Regions from separate parts of the Thalassobacillus sp. B23F22_16 genome, predicted to be linked through region 2. Evidence: predicted binding sites of a transcription regulator. Region 2 holds the regulator's gene; each other region holds the start of a gene.
What was found. Region 2 encodes Rex, which represses fermentation and respiration genes when NADH is low (regulators of the CRP and FNR family bind a similar motif). Its sites were predicted from a motif close to TTGTGAAATATTTCACAA; they were not measured.
Positions count from the first base shown of each region.

Region 1 (4,910 bases), on a different contig from region 2:
TGACCGCTATGGGGAAAATCATCGGCGGCGGCCTCCCAATTGGAGCTTATGGCGGCCGCGCGGATATCATGGAGCAAGTCGCTCCTCTTGGTCCTGCCTATCAGGCTGGTACTATGGCCGGAAACCCTGCTTCTATGTCAGCAGGGATCGCCTGTCTGGAAGTATTGCAGGAAGAAGGTGTGTATGAAGAACTGGATCGATTAGGTGCCAAGCTGGAAGAAGGGATAGGACGCAGTGCTGTAAAATACAATATCCCTGTAACTATCAATCGTCTCAAAGGTGCACTGACTGTTTACTTCACAACCGGACAAGTGGAAAACTATGAGCAGGCAGAAAACACAGACGGCGAAATGTTCGCGCGCTTTTTCAAATTGATGCTTAATCAAGGTATCAACCTTGCACCATCCAAATATGAAGCATGGTTCCTGACTACAGCCCATACAGATGAAGATATTGATAAGACACTTACGGCTGTAGAAGAAACTTTTAAAACGATGGCAAACGATTAATCTTTTAAGCCCTCTGTATAAAAAAGCGGAGGGCTCTTCTATTATCTCCTGCCAGTAATAAGCATGGTTATGTGATATTTTAAATTTTTCTCCACTAAGAGGCATTAGCTAAATACTAAAAGAAGAGTGATTGCTAAGAAAGTATGATTATGATAATATAATATTATATTCCTGAAAATTCTCACGATTTGCGCGAGAATTGTTCATTTCCTTCCCTTTTCATATTGTTTCAACTCCGTGCTGAAACACTCCTGACTTTTGCATTCCATGCAAAAGTCTTTCTTTTTTATAATTACCTTGCCTCTCATACGCTCACCTTTTTGTTTCACTTTCTTCATTAAATACCTTAAGGTGGTAATAAAGAAGCAGTAGTTTAGAAAGGTGATGCCGATGAAGCTGGGTGCCAGAATGATGAAGACTGGGCTTGCTGTGGCAGTAGCGATTTATGTCGCTTCTTTATTTGAGCTGACTAATGAGGTGATCGCAGCAATTGCTGCCCTTTTTTCAATCCAGCCCTCTATTTATCGTTCGTTTCAAACTGTTATTGAACAAATACAAGCGAATATCATTGCGGCCGCTGTCGCTATAATTACTGTCTATACCTTAGGGGACAGCCCATTTATCGTTGGTTTTTCCATCATCGTGGTCATCGCTCTTAATATGAAATTGAAAATGAATGAGAATACGATTATCTTTGCGTTAGTGGCAGTGGTGGTGTTAATGGAGCCGACCGATATGGCCTTCCTGCCATATGCGGGTGCACGCATCGTTTCCTTGATGATTGGTATATTGTCTGCATTTGTTGTAAACCTGGCATTTGTACCTCCTAAATATGAAACCAATCTGTTCCGGCAAATCGATCGCAACACGAGCGATATTCTGCAATGGCTGCGGGTTACTACCCATCATTTATCAGACGAGCCAGCCTTAAAGACAGAAATGAATAGACTGCAGGACGAATTGCGCTATATCGACCAAACTTATCTGCTGTATAAAGAAGAACGTACCTACTTAAGAAAAAACAGATTTACAAAAGCACGCAAAATGGTACTATTCCGGCAGCTGATTGCAACAACGAAGAAATCATACGATGTATTGAAAGCATTCCATCGTCTTGAAGGTGATATCGACCATATCCCTAAAGACTTTCAGGAAGTGCTGGTCTCCGAACTGGATAAGGTTATTCACGCCCATGAAAAACTGATGCTTAGCCTGATGGGGCGTATCCGTAAAACCCATAAGGAATCTCTAAGAGAGTCAGAAACTCCTGATATTCCTAAGCTGGTGGAACAGCTGATCCATATCTATGAAGATGATCATGACCATGATAAACTGATTTTCCTCCCATTGGCTGCTCAGCTAATGGAGTACCATTACCACCTGGAACACTTGAAGCGCATTATTAAAAGCTATCAACGATTTCATTATGAAAGTCACCGAAGTATGTTTGAACAAAAACGAGCCCGATAATAAATGTGAACAGGCTGGCGAGAACATCTCGGCAGCTTTTTTCTTTATGAACGTGTACCGGTTAAAAAGAATGTGCTCGTCTTTTGTAATTAGTGACAATTCAGTCCCGTCCTCTCTTTTTCCTTAAATCCTTCCTTTTTCTCCCACTATTTCTAATATTCCCTTAAGGTTTGAACATTTTGTGTCGAAAATTCCACAAAAAATTGAACATTCAATTACAAATTAGTTAATCCTCACGAAAAAGGTTATTAGGGTGCTATAATTCACTTCACGTATTATTAGTTTTCACTATTTACACAGTAGAAATAATAGATTGATAGGAGTGTTTGGCTTCATGAGACATAAAAGACCCCATTTGCAAAAATGGCTGGCATTGCTTCCGCTGAGTTTAGTCTTTTTGTTGAGCGGCTGCAGTGAATTGACAGTCCTTGACCCAAAAGGACCTGTCGGACAAAGCCAAAAAGATCTGATCGTATTTTCCCTTTGGTTTATGCTCGGGATTGTAGTTGTCGTCTTTGCTCTGTTCGCATTTATGGTTATCAAGTACCGTAATCGGCCTGGCCGAAACGATAAAGATTATGACCCTGACCTGCATGGTAATACGGCAATTGAAATAGTCTGGACAGTTATACCTCTCATTATCGTTATTATCTTATCTGTACCAACAGTTACAACCTTATTCGATTTAGAAAAACCCCCGGAATCATCATCGGATAAAGAGCCACTGGTCATTTATGCTACATCAGCAGACTGGAAATGGTTCTTCAGTTATCCGGAACAGGATATTGAGACAGTGAATTATCTTCATATCCCAACGGATCGGGCGATTGAGTTCCGACTATCATCAGCAGATTCCATGGCAGCGTTATGGATTCCGCAACTGGGCGGCCAGAAATATAATATGGCCGGGATGGAAAACACCCTGTACCTGCAGGCAGATGAGCCTGGCACCTACGACGGCCGTAATGGAAACTTCAATGGAGAAGGCTTTACGGAACAGACATTTAAGGTTCACGCCCAAGAGGAAGAAGAGTTTAATGATTGGGTACAAGAAACCCAGGACGAGGCACCTGAACTGACCCAGGAAGAATATGACAAACTGCTTGCGCCTAGTGTCATGGACGAGCAGATGGTATTTTCCAATACGCATCTGGAGTGGGTAGACCATGGTACGAATGATGGGCGCGACTATGCGATTAAACGTCATCGAGATGCCTACCAGGAACTATTACATCTGGAAAACGAAATTAAAGGTGATGACAAGCATGAATAGTTATCAGAGAAAGCAGGTGAACATCTATGAAGTTAGATGAATTTTTCGTAACCGGTGAACCACTCGTATACGGTGGAATGGTTTCCATTGTATTGGTTACCAGTGCCGTCATTTTTCTACTCACCTATTTTAAAAGGTGGGGATGGCTATGGCGTGAGTGGCTGACAACCGTTGATCATAAAAAAATCGGTATTATGTATATTTTAAGTGCGTTAGCGATGTTATTCCGTGGGGGCATGGATGCCCTTATGATGCGAATACAGCTGGCGTTTCCAAATATGAACTTCCTGAACGCCCAGCACTATGATGAAATCTTTACGACTCACGGAACGATCATGATTATCTTTATGGCTATGCCTTTCTTGATTGGATTAATGAATATCATTGTTCCGCTGCAAATCGGGGCTCGTGATTTCGCGTTTCCTTTTGTCAACGCCTTGAGCTTCTGGTCGTTCTTTTTTGGAGCCATGTTGTTCAATATATCATTTGTTATTGGTGGTTCTCCTGACGCCGGCTGGACAAGTTACACACCATTATCAGGGGCAGCTATGAGTCCTGGACCAGGACAAAACTTTTACTTGATGGGCCTACAGCTTTCGGGTATTGGTACGCTGGCGACAGGGATTAATTTGATGGTGACGATTCTTAAAATGCGTGCACCAGGAATGAAATTGTTCAAAATGCCAATTTTCACCTGGTCTACACTAGTCACTTGTTTCATTATTATTTTTGCCTTTCCGATTTTGACAGTTGCTTTAGCACTGCTAACAATCGACCGTATTTTCGGTTCCCAGTTCTTTACAGTAACCGGTGAAGGGATGCCGATGATGTGGGCCAACTTATTCTGGATGTGGGGCCACCCGGAAGTTTACATCGTCATATTACCGGCATTTGGTATCTTTTCTGAAGTAATCGCGACCTTTGCACGTAAGCGATTGTTCGGGTATCATGCCATGGTCTGGTCGATGATTTTGATTGCCGGATTAAGTTTCCTTGTCTGGGTACACCATTTCTTTACTATGGGTTCCGGAGCTTTCGTTAACTCTGTATTCTCAGTATCAACGATGTTGATTGCTGTACCTACTGGAGTGAAGATCTTTAACTGGCTGGCAACGCTGTATAAATCAAAAATAGAGTTCACCACACCAATGATGTGGTCGCTCGCATTCATTCCGAGTTTTGTTCTCGGTGGTGTCACCGGGGTCATGCTCGGTATGGCAGCAGCTGACTATCAATTTCACAACTCGTATTTCCTAATTGCCCACTTCCATTATGTATTGATTGCCGGAACAGTTTTTGCTTGTTTTGCGGGGCTGGAATACTGGTATCCGAAAATGTTTGGGCACAAGCTAAATGAACGGATCGGGAAACTGGCATTCTGGTTCTTCGTCATCGGATTCCATGTTACCTTCTTCCCGCAATATTTCGTTGGTTTAGACGGAATGCCGCGCCGTGTCTTCTATATCATTCCAGAGTGGATGCCGTTAAATGTCATCTCAACAGTCGGTGCATTTGGAATGGGAGTTGGATTCGCTATATTCGTATTCAATATCTACTACAGCTACAGGAACAGCGAACGCGAAAAAACTGGGGATTCCTGGGATGGAAGAACCCTTGAATGGGCGACACCGACACCTGTACCGTTCTATAATTTCGCT
Region 1 is NZ_JBIEKD010000022.1:49,937-54,846, reverse strand. It holds gene ACGTNI_RS15735 (glutamate-1-semialdehyde 2,1-aminomutase) at 1-509, shown strand, start outside; gene ACGTNI_RS15730 (FUSC family protein) at 900-1,979, shown strand; gene qoxA (cytochrome aa3 quinol oxidase subunit II) at 2,314-3,252, shown strand; gene qoxB (cytochrome aa3 quinol oxidase subunit I) at 3,279-4,910, shown strand, end outside.
Region 1: qoxA (cytochrome aa3 quinol oxidase subunit II) is a predicted target of Rex. The motif match lies at 2,161-2,178, and genes of this name have one in related genera.

Region 2 (4,910 bases):
TTATTTCGCTCAAATGATTGCGATTCTAATTGAAACATTTGTCTTTGGCATCAAGCCAGGATCTGAAAATACACAGGACCTGATGGAGTTCGCCCGCATGTCACCGGTGTTCATCATCGTCATGGTCTTATTCGCACCGATTTTAGAGGAAATCATTTTCCGTAAAATCATTTTCGGTACGATTTATAAACGGTCGAACTTTATTGTGGCAGTGCTCGTATCGGCAGTGGCATTCGCCGCTTCCCACTTCGATTTCACGCATATGGTAGTATACACGGCAATGGGAATCGTCTTCGCATACCTGTATGTAAAAACGAAAAGCATCATTACCCCGATCATTGCCCATATGGCAATGAATACCGTTGTGGTCATTGGGCAATACAGCCTGTCGGAAGAGGATTTCAAACGGATGCAGGACCAATTTGACCAGCTACAAACCATTTTTGGAGGCTTCTTACTATGAGAACATCACCGCTATTCATGGCCTTCCTTTATTTTATAATGGGATTGGTTTTCACCTATATAGCGGCACAAAGTGTCGATGATACGATCTGGAATTTCATTACGATCTTTCTGGCTATTCTGGCCACTTTTGATTTTGCCGTTTCAATCCGTTTATTCAATCTGCACATCAGGCTGAAAAATTCAAATAAGAAATAACAACACGAGGCCTGTTTTTTAACAGGCTTCTTTTTGTTTAAAGGGGGATACATAACGATGAAGACTTTATTACAAGGAAAACAGGTGAGACTGACACAGGTGACCAAGGAAGACCTCGAGGCGATAGCAGACTGGTATCACAACTCTAATTTCTCCCGCCTGTTTGACGCATTGCCAGCAGCCCCGAGAACAATGGACCAGTTGGAGTCATGGCTCCAAGAGTCCAATGAGTCTAACAACCAATACACCTTTTCGATTCGGAATGAAAGCAATGAATTTGTCGGATATGTGGAATTAGAAAGCATCTTATGGATTCATCGAAACGGCTGGGTCAGCATTGCCATCGGCGATGAAGAATATCAGGGAAAAGGTTACGGCATGGAGGCGATGCAATTACTGATCGATTTCGCCTTTTATGAATGCAACCTCCACCGTCTTCAGTTGACGGTATTTTCCTATAACCAGCCTGCCATCTCCATGTACGAAAAACTCGGCTTCAAAAAAGAAGGCACCCACCGGGAATTCCTCCTTCGCGACGGACAAGCATTCGATATGCACCTGTATGGACTGCTAGACTATGAATGGATAAAGTAAAAAACGCCTCTGCTCAGCTCTTTAAGCTGAGTCGAGGCGTTAATTGTTTTCCTGGCTTTCCTTTTTATCACTTTCCACACCCTTTAAGATGAAAGAAAATGGAATCGCAATGATCAATATGACTGCGGATACGAGAAAAGCCTCATTAAGTGTCTGCAAGGTTGCTGCCTGCATATCCAAATCGGGCGAGGTCGCAATCGCTGCACGTCTTACTTCATAATAAATGGAGAAGAAAACGATCCCTAACGAAGATGATATCTGCCGTAAGATATTGTTCATCGCAGAACCCTGTGCTACGAGATGTTCCGGGATTGCGTTCATACCGGATGTCGTGGCGGGCATGTTCCCCATCCCCATTCCAAGACCTCGGATCGTATTCAATACTAATATCCACCAATATGGCGTATCAAGGCTCAGAAAACTTAACCCCAGGGTTGCTACTGCCATGATGGCAAGGCCGGGAGGAACGACGAACTTCGGCCCTTTTTTATCAAGCAGCCTTCCACCAATCGACATGAATAATCCACTGGCCGCTGCAGCCGGCAGAAACAGAAGGCCTGTTTTGATCTCCCCTAACCCATAGACATTCTGAATCAATAATGGCAATAAGAAAATACCGGAGAAAAGACCGATCGAGGCCGCTGATGTAACAAGAATCGATACCGAATACGTTGGCACCTTGAATACAGATAGGTTCAATAACGGCTGTTCCTGGCGGTTTTCATAAAAAACGAAAGCCACTAACGCCAGGATACCTCCGATGATTAGTACCATACTCACAGGAGACAGCAGTAATTCCAGCGTCCTCCCTCTTCCAAGTGCATAAAGGATGGCACCAATCCCCGTAGTGACGATCACAAAGCCGCCTGCATCGAATTTCAGATCCGGCTTTGTCTCGGTCGGTTTCAAATACTTGCTCGATAACAATATGCCAAGCAAGCCGAACGGTATGTTGAATAAAAACAGCCACTGCCAGGCGAAGAACTCGATGATAACCCCGCCGATCGTCGGACCGATGGCTGGAGCGACCATGACAGAGATTCCGTAGATACCGACAGCCAGCCCCCGTTCATCCCTAGGAAAAGCATTGAAAATCAGTGCCATCGCTATCGGCATCATTAGACCGCCTGCCATCCCCTGAATTGCCTGGGCGACGATAATCATGCCTAACGACGGAGCGAGCGAACCGGCAATCGACCCGATAATGAAGACACTGAGGCCAATCAAATATACTTTCTTCTTGCCGAACCGGTCTCCAAAATACCCCGTAAGAGGCATTGTCATCCCCATGGAAACCATAAAAATTGTCAGCATCCAGCCGACATCTACCGCATTAGCATCAAAAATTTCCATGAATCGGGGAAGCGTCGGATTCAGCATGCTGTTATTCAATATGACCGTGAAAGTTCCAAATAAAACGGAAACGACAACCAGCCATTTTGATGGCAACTTGCCCATACAGCTCCCCTCCAGTTAATTTATTTCGAAACACGAACTATCATCTACTATACCATAGTAACCCAGCCACTTCTCTCATCTTGCCTTCCATGATATACACCTTCCGTGTAATATCTAAACTTGAAACCAAAGGAAAACGGTAAAACTCCTGTGTAACCAAAAAAGGACGACCGTGGTGGTCATCCTTTTATTCTTCTTGTTCCTCGCCCGCTTCAAGCGGATAGTGTTTCAGGAAATACACCAGCGCTTGAAGTTCGATCGACAAATCGATATGGTGGACCCGGATATGTTCCGGCACCGTGATTCTTGCTGGTGTGAAATTCAAAATCCCGGAAACACCAGAGTGGACAAGCCGGTCCGTAATACCCTGGGCTGCTGCAGACGGAACGGTAAGTATCGCTGCAGTGATATCGCCTTTTACCATATCTTCGAGTTCATCGATATGCTTCACAGGCACTCCGCCGATTTCTGTTCCTACTTTATCCGCATTAGAGTCGAATGCGTACTCAATTTTAGTATTATTGTTCTTCATGAAATTATAATGTAAAAACGCGGTACCTAGATTACCGACACCAATCAAGGCAACTTTTGTGATTTCATCCTGATCAAGCGTTTTTCGGAAAAAGGAAAGCAAGTATTCAACGTTATAGCCATAACCTTTTTTACCAAGGGCTCCAAAATAAGAAAAGTCGCGGCGGATGGTAGCAGAATCAACTTTGACCGCATCACTGAGCTCTTTGGAGGATACACGCTGTTTCCCCTGGCTGTGCAGATTATTGATGAATCGAAAATATAATGGCAGCCGCTTCGCTGTCGCTTGTGGTATTTTATGTTGCTCGATATCCATATCTTTCACTCCTTGCTTTCTCTATAGAAGTCCCCGCTTTTCCCGCCTGTTTTCTCCATCAAATAGGTAGGTCCTATGACCATTCCTTTATCAACGGCTTTGCACATATCATAAACGGTAAGCGCAGTCGCTGAAGCTGCCGTGAGCGCTTCCATTTCTACACCGGTGCTTCCCTTCGTTTTGACTGAAGCATCAATCATCAAATGGTAGGTATCTTCCCCTTCTTGCTTCCATTCGAAATTGACGTCGACACCCTTCAGCTGTAATGGGTGGCACATCGGTATCCAGTCGGGTGTCTTTTTAGCTGCCATGATTCCGGCAACCTGAGCAACCGACAGCACGTCACCTTTGGAGATTTCTTTATTGGTGATCTTCTTATATATTTCATGGTTTACCTGGACACTGGATACAGCAGTCGCTGTTCGCGTGGTGACATCCTTTTCCGAGATATCGACCATTCGTGCCCTTCCCTGCTCATTGAAATGAGTGAACTCTGTCAAAGTAAAGCCTCCCTTGAAGCAGAAATTCTATTATGTGTATTTACATTACTTGTATTTTACCAAAAATGCAAAAGATAGTCGTTAAGTTTTTCACAATCTGCCATCATGCTTCTTGCCTGCCAGCTTTGATGTAAGATACACTTGACTCATTGAGGTGAACAAACATGATTCTGATGCAGATGAACCAGATTGAAAAACGATTCGGTGCTGAACTCATTCTATCGAATATTAAAATAGAAGTACAAACGAATGACCGGATTGCCATTGTCGGTCGTAACGGCGCAGGTAAGTCCACCCTGCTAAAAATCATGGCGGGAGAGATGGCTCATGATGGCGGGGAAAAGTTTCAGCCAAAGGACGTTTCCATTGGCTACCTGGCCCAGAATACCGGACTTGAATCCGACCGTACGATTTGGGATGAGATGGAGAAAGTCTTCAGCCATCTGAAGAAACTAGAAAGCGAGCTTCGTTCCATGGAAAGCCGGATGGCGGACCCCGACCTGATGGCAAACGAAAAAGAATACCAGCAACTATTGAAGGAATACGACAGTAAGCAGGAAACATTCAAAATGGAAGGCGGCTATCATTATGAAGCCGATATAAAAGCCGTACTGAACGGTCTTAACTTCCATGATTTCGATCTGGCTACCCCGATCAATACGTTGAGTGGCGGTCAAAAAACGCGGCTCTCGCTTGGGAAACTGTTGCTTTCCAAACCGGATGTCCTGATTCTGGACGAGCCGACCAACCATCTGGACATTGATACGCTCAGTTGGCTGGAAAATTACCTTCAGGGCTATCAGGGTGCAGTCGTCATCGTATCCCACGATCGGTACTTCCTCGATAAAATC
Region 2 is NZ_JBIEKD010000035.1:9,367-14,276, forward strand. It holds gene ACGTNI_RS18475 (CPBP family glutamic-type intramembrane protease) at 1-463, shown strand, start outside; gene ACGTNI_RS18480 (YdiK family protein) at 460-660, shown strand; gene ACGTNI_RS18485 (GNAT family N-acetyltransferase) at 718-1,254, shown strand; gene ACGTNI_RS18490 (MDR family MFS transporter) at 1,294-2,712, opposite strand; gene ACGTNI_RS18495 (redox-sensing transcriptional repressor Rex) at 2,900-3,559, opposite strand; gene moaC (cyclic pyranopterin monophosphate synthase MoaC) at 3,565-4,059, opposite strand; gene ACGTNI_RS18505 (ABC-F family ATP-binding cassette domain-containing protein) at 4,224-4,910, shown strand, end outside.

Region 3 (4,910 bases), on a different contig from region 2:
AACCAGGAACTGGCTAACTTTTGCGGCACCTCCCGTGAAAGCGTCAATCGTTTACTAAGTGACTTGAAAAAGAAAGAAGTCCTTGCGATGGAAAATAATAATATCGTCGTCAAGGACCTCCAGTATTTAAAGGATGAAATTAATTGTGAAAACTGCCCGATTGTATTATGCAGTATTGATTAAATGAAACCAGCGGATACGATAATCAGGAAAAACAAGGAGTTTCCGATTTCAAGTATCCCGATTTCCATCGGTTTCAGCTGCTTTCCGTGTAAATAGACGGCACGGACAAGACTTGGAATGAAGGCTAATGTTACCAGCCATGCTCCTGTTGCGAGGAACAACCCTACCACAATTAAATGATATGCCCAGGAAATCCAGCGGAAAGCTGGATTTTTCTTTTCCCTGATCATTGTTTTTACAAAAAAAGCACTGCCATAGAAAAACAATACCGCCAACAGGAAAACGTTCCATGCCGCTTCATCAATGTATCCTGCCCCCAGGTAATAGGAACCCAGTCCGCCAATGCCGAAAGCGGTGATGGCAGCAAAGTCGTTCCAAAGCGAACGGTCCTTGTTTCTTTTCCCGAACCAGAGATTGATGATAAAAAATGGCATCATCATCAAAGCAATTAAGAATAGGGCAGGCTCTGTAATTAATACAGGCAGGGCAAAGATTAGGGCAACAGTGAAATAGCGAAGGAACCATGTTAGATGAAATCTTACTTTCTTCTTTTTCACAGCAAGAATCAGTGGGTAAGTTGCTAAATACAAGGCAATCCAGCCGACAAATAGCAGCAGTTGTAACCAATGAAATCCTCCCGCTGCCATCCCTAACAGGAATGGAACGGTCAGCATTGCCCATGCCCCGTGCTGCTTAGGGAGAAACAACTTCATAAGTGTCACCTCGTTCTCGTTCTATTAGTGTTGATAATCGACCGGCAGTACCGGGCGACCCTTTTTACACAACGTTTTTCTTTTTACCTCGTAAAGCTTTCGGAATATAAACGCAATATGGTTCACTTTCCATATAATCCCCGGTCATAGCATAGGCCCGCGATCTGGAACCTCCACATACATGGCGGAACTCACATACCCCGCACTTTCCTTTATAGGCATCCGGGTTCCGGAGGTTTTGAAAAACTTCCGACTCACGGTAGATTTCAGCCAATGGTGTTTCTTTAACATTTCCGGCTTTAATCGGCAGCAGGCCGCTCGGGTAGACATCTCCGATATGGGAGATAAACACAAAGCCGTTACCGTCATTAACTCCCTTTGGCGCTCTTCCCAGTCCATCGATTTGCCCCGTTGTCCCGTTCATCAAAGCATCCTGGTAGTTGATCCCTGCACCGGTCGCCTGTTTTTCCCTCATCTTGTTCTGAATCACTACCCTGCGGTAGTGCTGTGCTGCAGTAGTTTTGATATCAAAAGGAACCCGCTTCGATAATTCATACAGCCATTTGAACGTTTTTTCGTGTTCGACGGGGGTAATCATATCCTTCTCCTGGCCGCGTCCAGTTGGAACAAGGAAAAATACACTCCACAACACACAGTCCAATTCTTCGATTAAGGCAGCCATTTCATCAAGATGATCGTAGTTGTACCTGGATATGACAGTATTGATCTGGATCGGCATATTTAATTCATGTAAGTATTTAATCGCATTCATCGTCAGATCAAAGGATCCCGATGTTCCCCGGAAGTGGTCGTGAATAGCTGCATTCGGACCATCCAGGCTGAACGCCCATCTGGACAGGCCAACTTCCTTCGCTTTTTCCATCGCCTCTTTGGTAACATTTGGTGTAGCAGATGGGGTCATCGATACGCGTACCCCTTTTTTCACGGCATACGCTGCGATGTCGAACACATCCGGTCGCATTAGCGGGTCTCCTCCTGTAAATACGAGCATCGGATTTTCCATTTCATATATATCATCGATTAATTTCTTCCCGTCCTCGAATGACAGTTCACGAGGATCCCTTCTGTATTGAGCTTCCGCACGGCAATGCAAACATTTCAGCTCACATGCTCTCGTCAATTCCCATATCACAATAAAAGGATTTTCATTATAGTCACGGTTGAACATGACGTCCCCTCCTTCGTGCTACCTTCGAACTTTGGTTAACACTATTATCATGGTTCAATTGTAGCGAATAATGTGACGGTAAGTTGTGATATACATCACAAGAAATGGACTCTTTTCTCGTTTCGTCATAAAGTTTTCATAAATTGAGCAGTTATCCAAGATAGCTTCCTTATTCAACAATAGGACCGAAAAGTCGAAGACTTGATTTCGAGATATTGTTTGAGGAAAAGGGGCGTTGGGGAAGGATTCGCTTTCCGCGGGGAAGACGGCAAGCCTCCTCGAGCTTAAAGCTCTGCGGGGTCTTGCCAGTCTATCCTTTCCCGCAGGAGTCTCACCCTTCCCCTACGCCCCTCGCCATATAAAATTCTCGAAATCGCACTTGGAAAGTACAAAAGTACAACTCTATTTTGTGAGAGAATCCCATTACAATGCTAATCTGATCGTACTTTCTGTTCCATAAGCTCGCTATTATGGATGGAAGTTTCGAGACTCTAACAAACGTAAGGTGGCGGGGAAAACGGTGAGACTGCTCGAAAATGCTACGCATTTCCTTCGTGCGGTGTCTATTCAAGAAGCTAATTCAAAGTCCTGTGGGATGAACATGAGCGGTGAGATCCCGCAAGGCGAAGCCTGAGGAAGCTCACCACATGCCCACGGAAAGCGATCCGTTTTCCCAGCCACCATAACCTCTACCTAACGTCTCGAAACTGAGTCTTCAGTAAAAGAGAGCTTTACTGTAAAACCTCACGGAAATTTACCAAAACCTTTATAAAAAAACAGGCTGTTCCAAAAGCCTATGGCAGACTTTCGAAACAGCCAGAGTTTCTCTATTGATTACTTTTTAGCTATGGCTACCCGCCATTGTTCCGGACCTTTCTCTAAATACTCCCACTCAAACTGACTCTCCCGCTCTACCATGAACTGATAGTGCAGCGGCCGTGGATCATGGTCATTGGTGAGCTCCATTACTTCACCGCTTTCTAACTCATCGAAAGTATCAAGAATCCTTGGATGACGTACTCTCGGCTCAATTTCAGGCGCATAAATCTTAGCGGCAAATTCCTGGTTTTTCATAATAATCTCCTCCTAATAATTAATTTTCTTCCAAATCATCAATTGGCAGTGGCTCTTCTTCTTTATGAGTAGCAGGACGCAGATGGAACATAGCTCTTACTGCGAACACTGCGAGAATCACAACACCGGCGATAAAAATAACATCAGGTACGGAGCGGATGGTCAGCAGATCCTGGATGATATCCTGCTGCAGGAACGCTGCATCACGTGAAGCCCAGTATCCGTTATCGAAAGCTTCTTTCAGCTGCAGGAATCCTATCGGTAATAGGGAAATAAGAATCATTCCGGCAAGACCGATATTTAATGCCCAGCAGGAAATTTTCAGCCAAGTATCATTCCATTTATCCGGCCGGACGATGTTTCTTAAGGAGTAGAGCAATACGGCAATGGCGAACATTCCGTATACCCCCATCATTGCACCGTGACCATGTGCTGGTGTCAGGAACTGACCGTGTTCGAAATAGCTTACTGCTGGCAGGTTGATCAGGAACCCTAGGACCCCTGCTCCAACCAGATTCCATATTGCGGTTGAAATCAGGAACCAGAATGTAGACTTGTACGGGAAATCAACTCCTCCGGCACGCATCATTTTATATTGTTCATAAGCTTCCAGGACTAGTAAAGTTAACGGAATAACTTCCAAAGCACTAAATACAGATCCAAGAGCGATCCAGGCTTCGGCGGATCCATTATAATAATAATGGTGACCGATACCGATAACCCCGCTTCCAAGCAGGATGATCAGCTGGAAGTACAATGCTTTGACTGTTGAACTTTTTGTAACCAATTTCATTCGGACTAACAGAAATCCAATAACCACTACGGCGAATACTTCAAAAATACCTTCTACCCAAAGATGGATGATCCACCAGCGCCAGTAGTCAGACATCGTGAAGTTGGCACCTGGGTTGATGAAGAAAGCAAAGATATAGAACGCTGGCACCGCAATAGAAGCGTAGAACAATAGGTGAACAAGGCCTCCTTTATCGCGCTCCTTCTTCAAACCGTTCCTAATGCCCCGATAAACGATGTACAGCCAAATCAACATCCCGACAACGAGAATTACTTGCCAGATCCGACCGAGCTCTAAGTACTCCCAGCCCTGATGTCCAAGCAGGAACCACAAGTTACCAAGGTAGCCGTTGACACCAAGCCATTGACCGATCATGGAACCGCCTACTAAGACGACAAGCGCCCAGAATAGGATATCAACAAGTAGTCCTTGCCGCTTCGGTTCATGTCCACCAACAATCGGTGCAACGAAGATGCCCATACCGAGCCACGCTGTCGCAATCCAGAAGATGGCCAGCTGCAAGTGATAGCCTTTTGCGATACTGAATGGCAGAAGTTCAAATATCCAGTCCATACCGAAGAATGAATCCGGTTCGACGTAATAGTGCGCCATCAGGGCACCGAACATGACCTGCACGAGGAACAACAGGGCAACGATCAGGAAGTATTTCGCTGATTTTACCTGTGAACTCGTTAAACTTTGTTTCGCCAGGTTGAACGTAGGATAGTTGTCTTCCGTATAGGCTTCCTGCATACCCAGGTGATAACGATAAAACACAAACAAAATCAAACCTACAAATAGGATAAGTACGGTTACACTGGCTCCACTCCACCACACTGCTGAGAAAGCCATCGTGTTGCCGGCATCTTCAAAGTATGGCCAGTTATTTGTATAGGTGATATCATCATCCGGCCGCTCGGTACTGGAAAGCCATGCAGTCCAGAAGAAGAAGTGGGAG
Region 3 is NZ_JBIEKD010000001.1:512,182-517,091, forward strand. It holds gene ACGTNI_RS02530 (Crp/Fnr family transcriptional regulator) at 1-183, shown strand, start outside; gene ACGTNI_RS02535 (YwiC-like family protein) at 180-896, opposite strand; gene ACGTNI_RS02540 (TIGR04053 family radical SAM/SPASM domain-containing protein) at 961-2,085, opposite strand; gene ACGTNI_RS02545 (DUF2249 domain-containing protein) at 2,920-3,159, opposite strand; gene ACGTNI_RS02550 (nitric-oxide reductase large subunit) at 3,179-4,910, opposite strand, start outside.
Region 3: ACGTNI_RS02540 (TIGR04053 family radical SAM/SPASM domain-containing protein) is a predicted target of Rex. The motif match lies at 2,169-2,186, and genes of this name have one in related genera.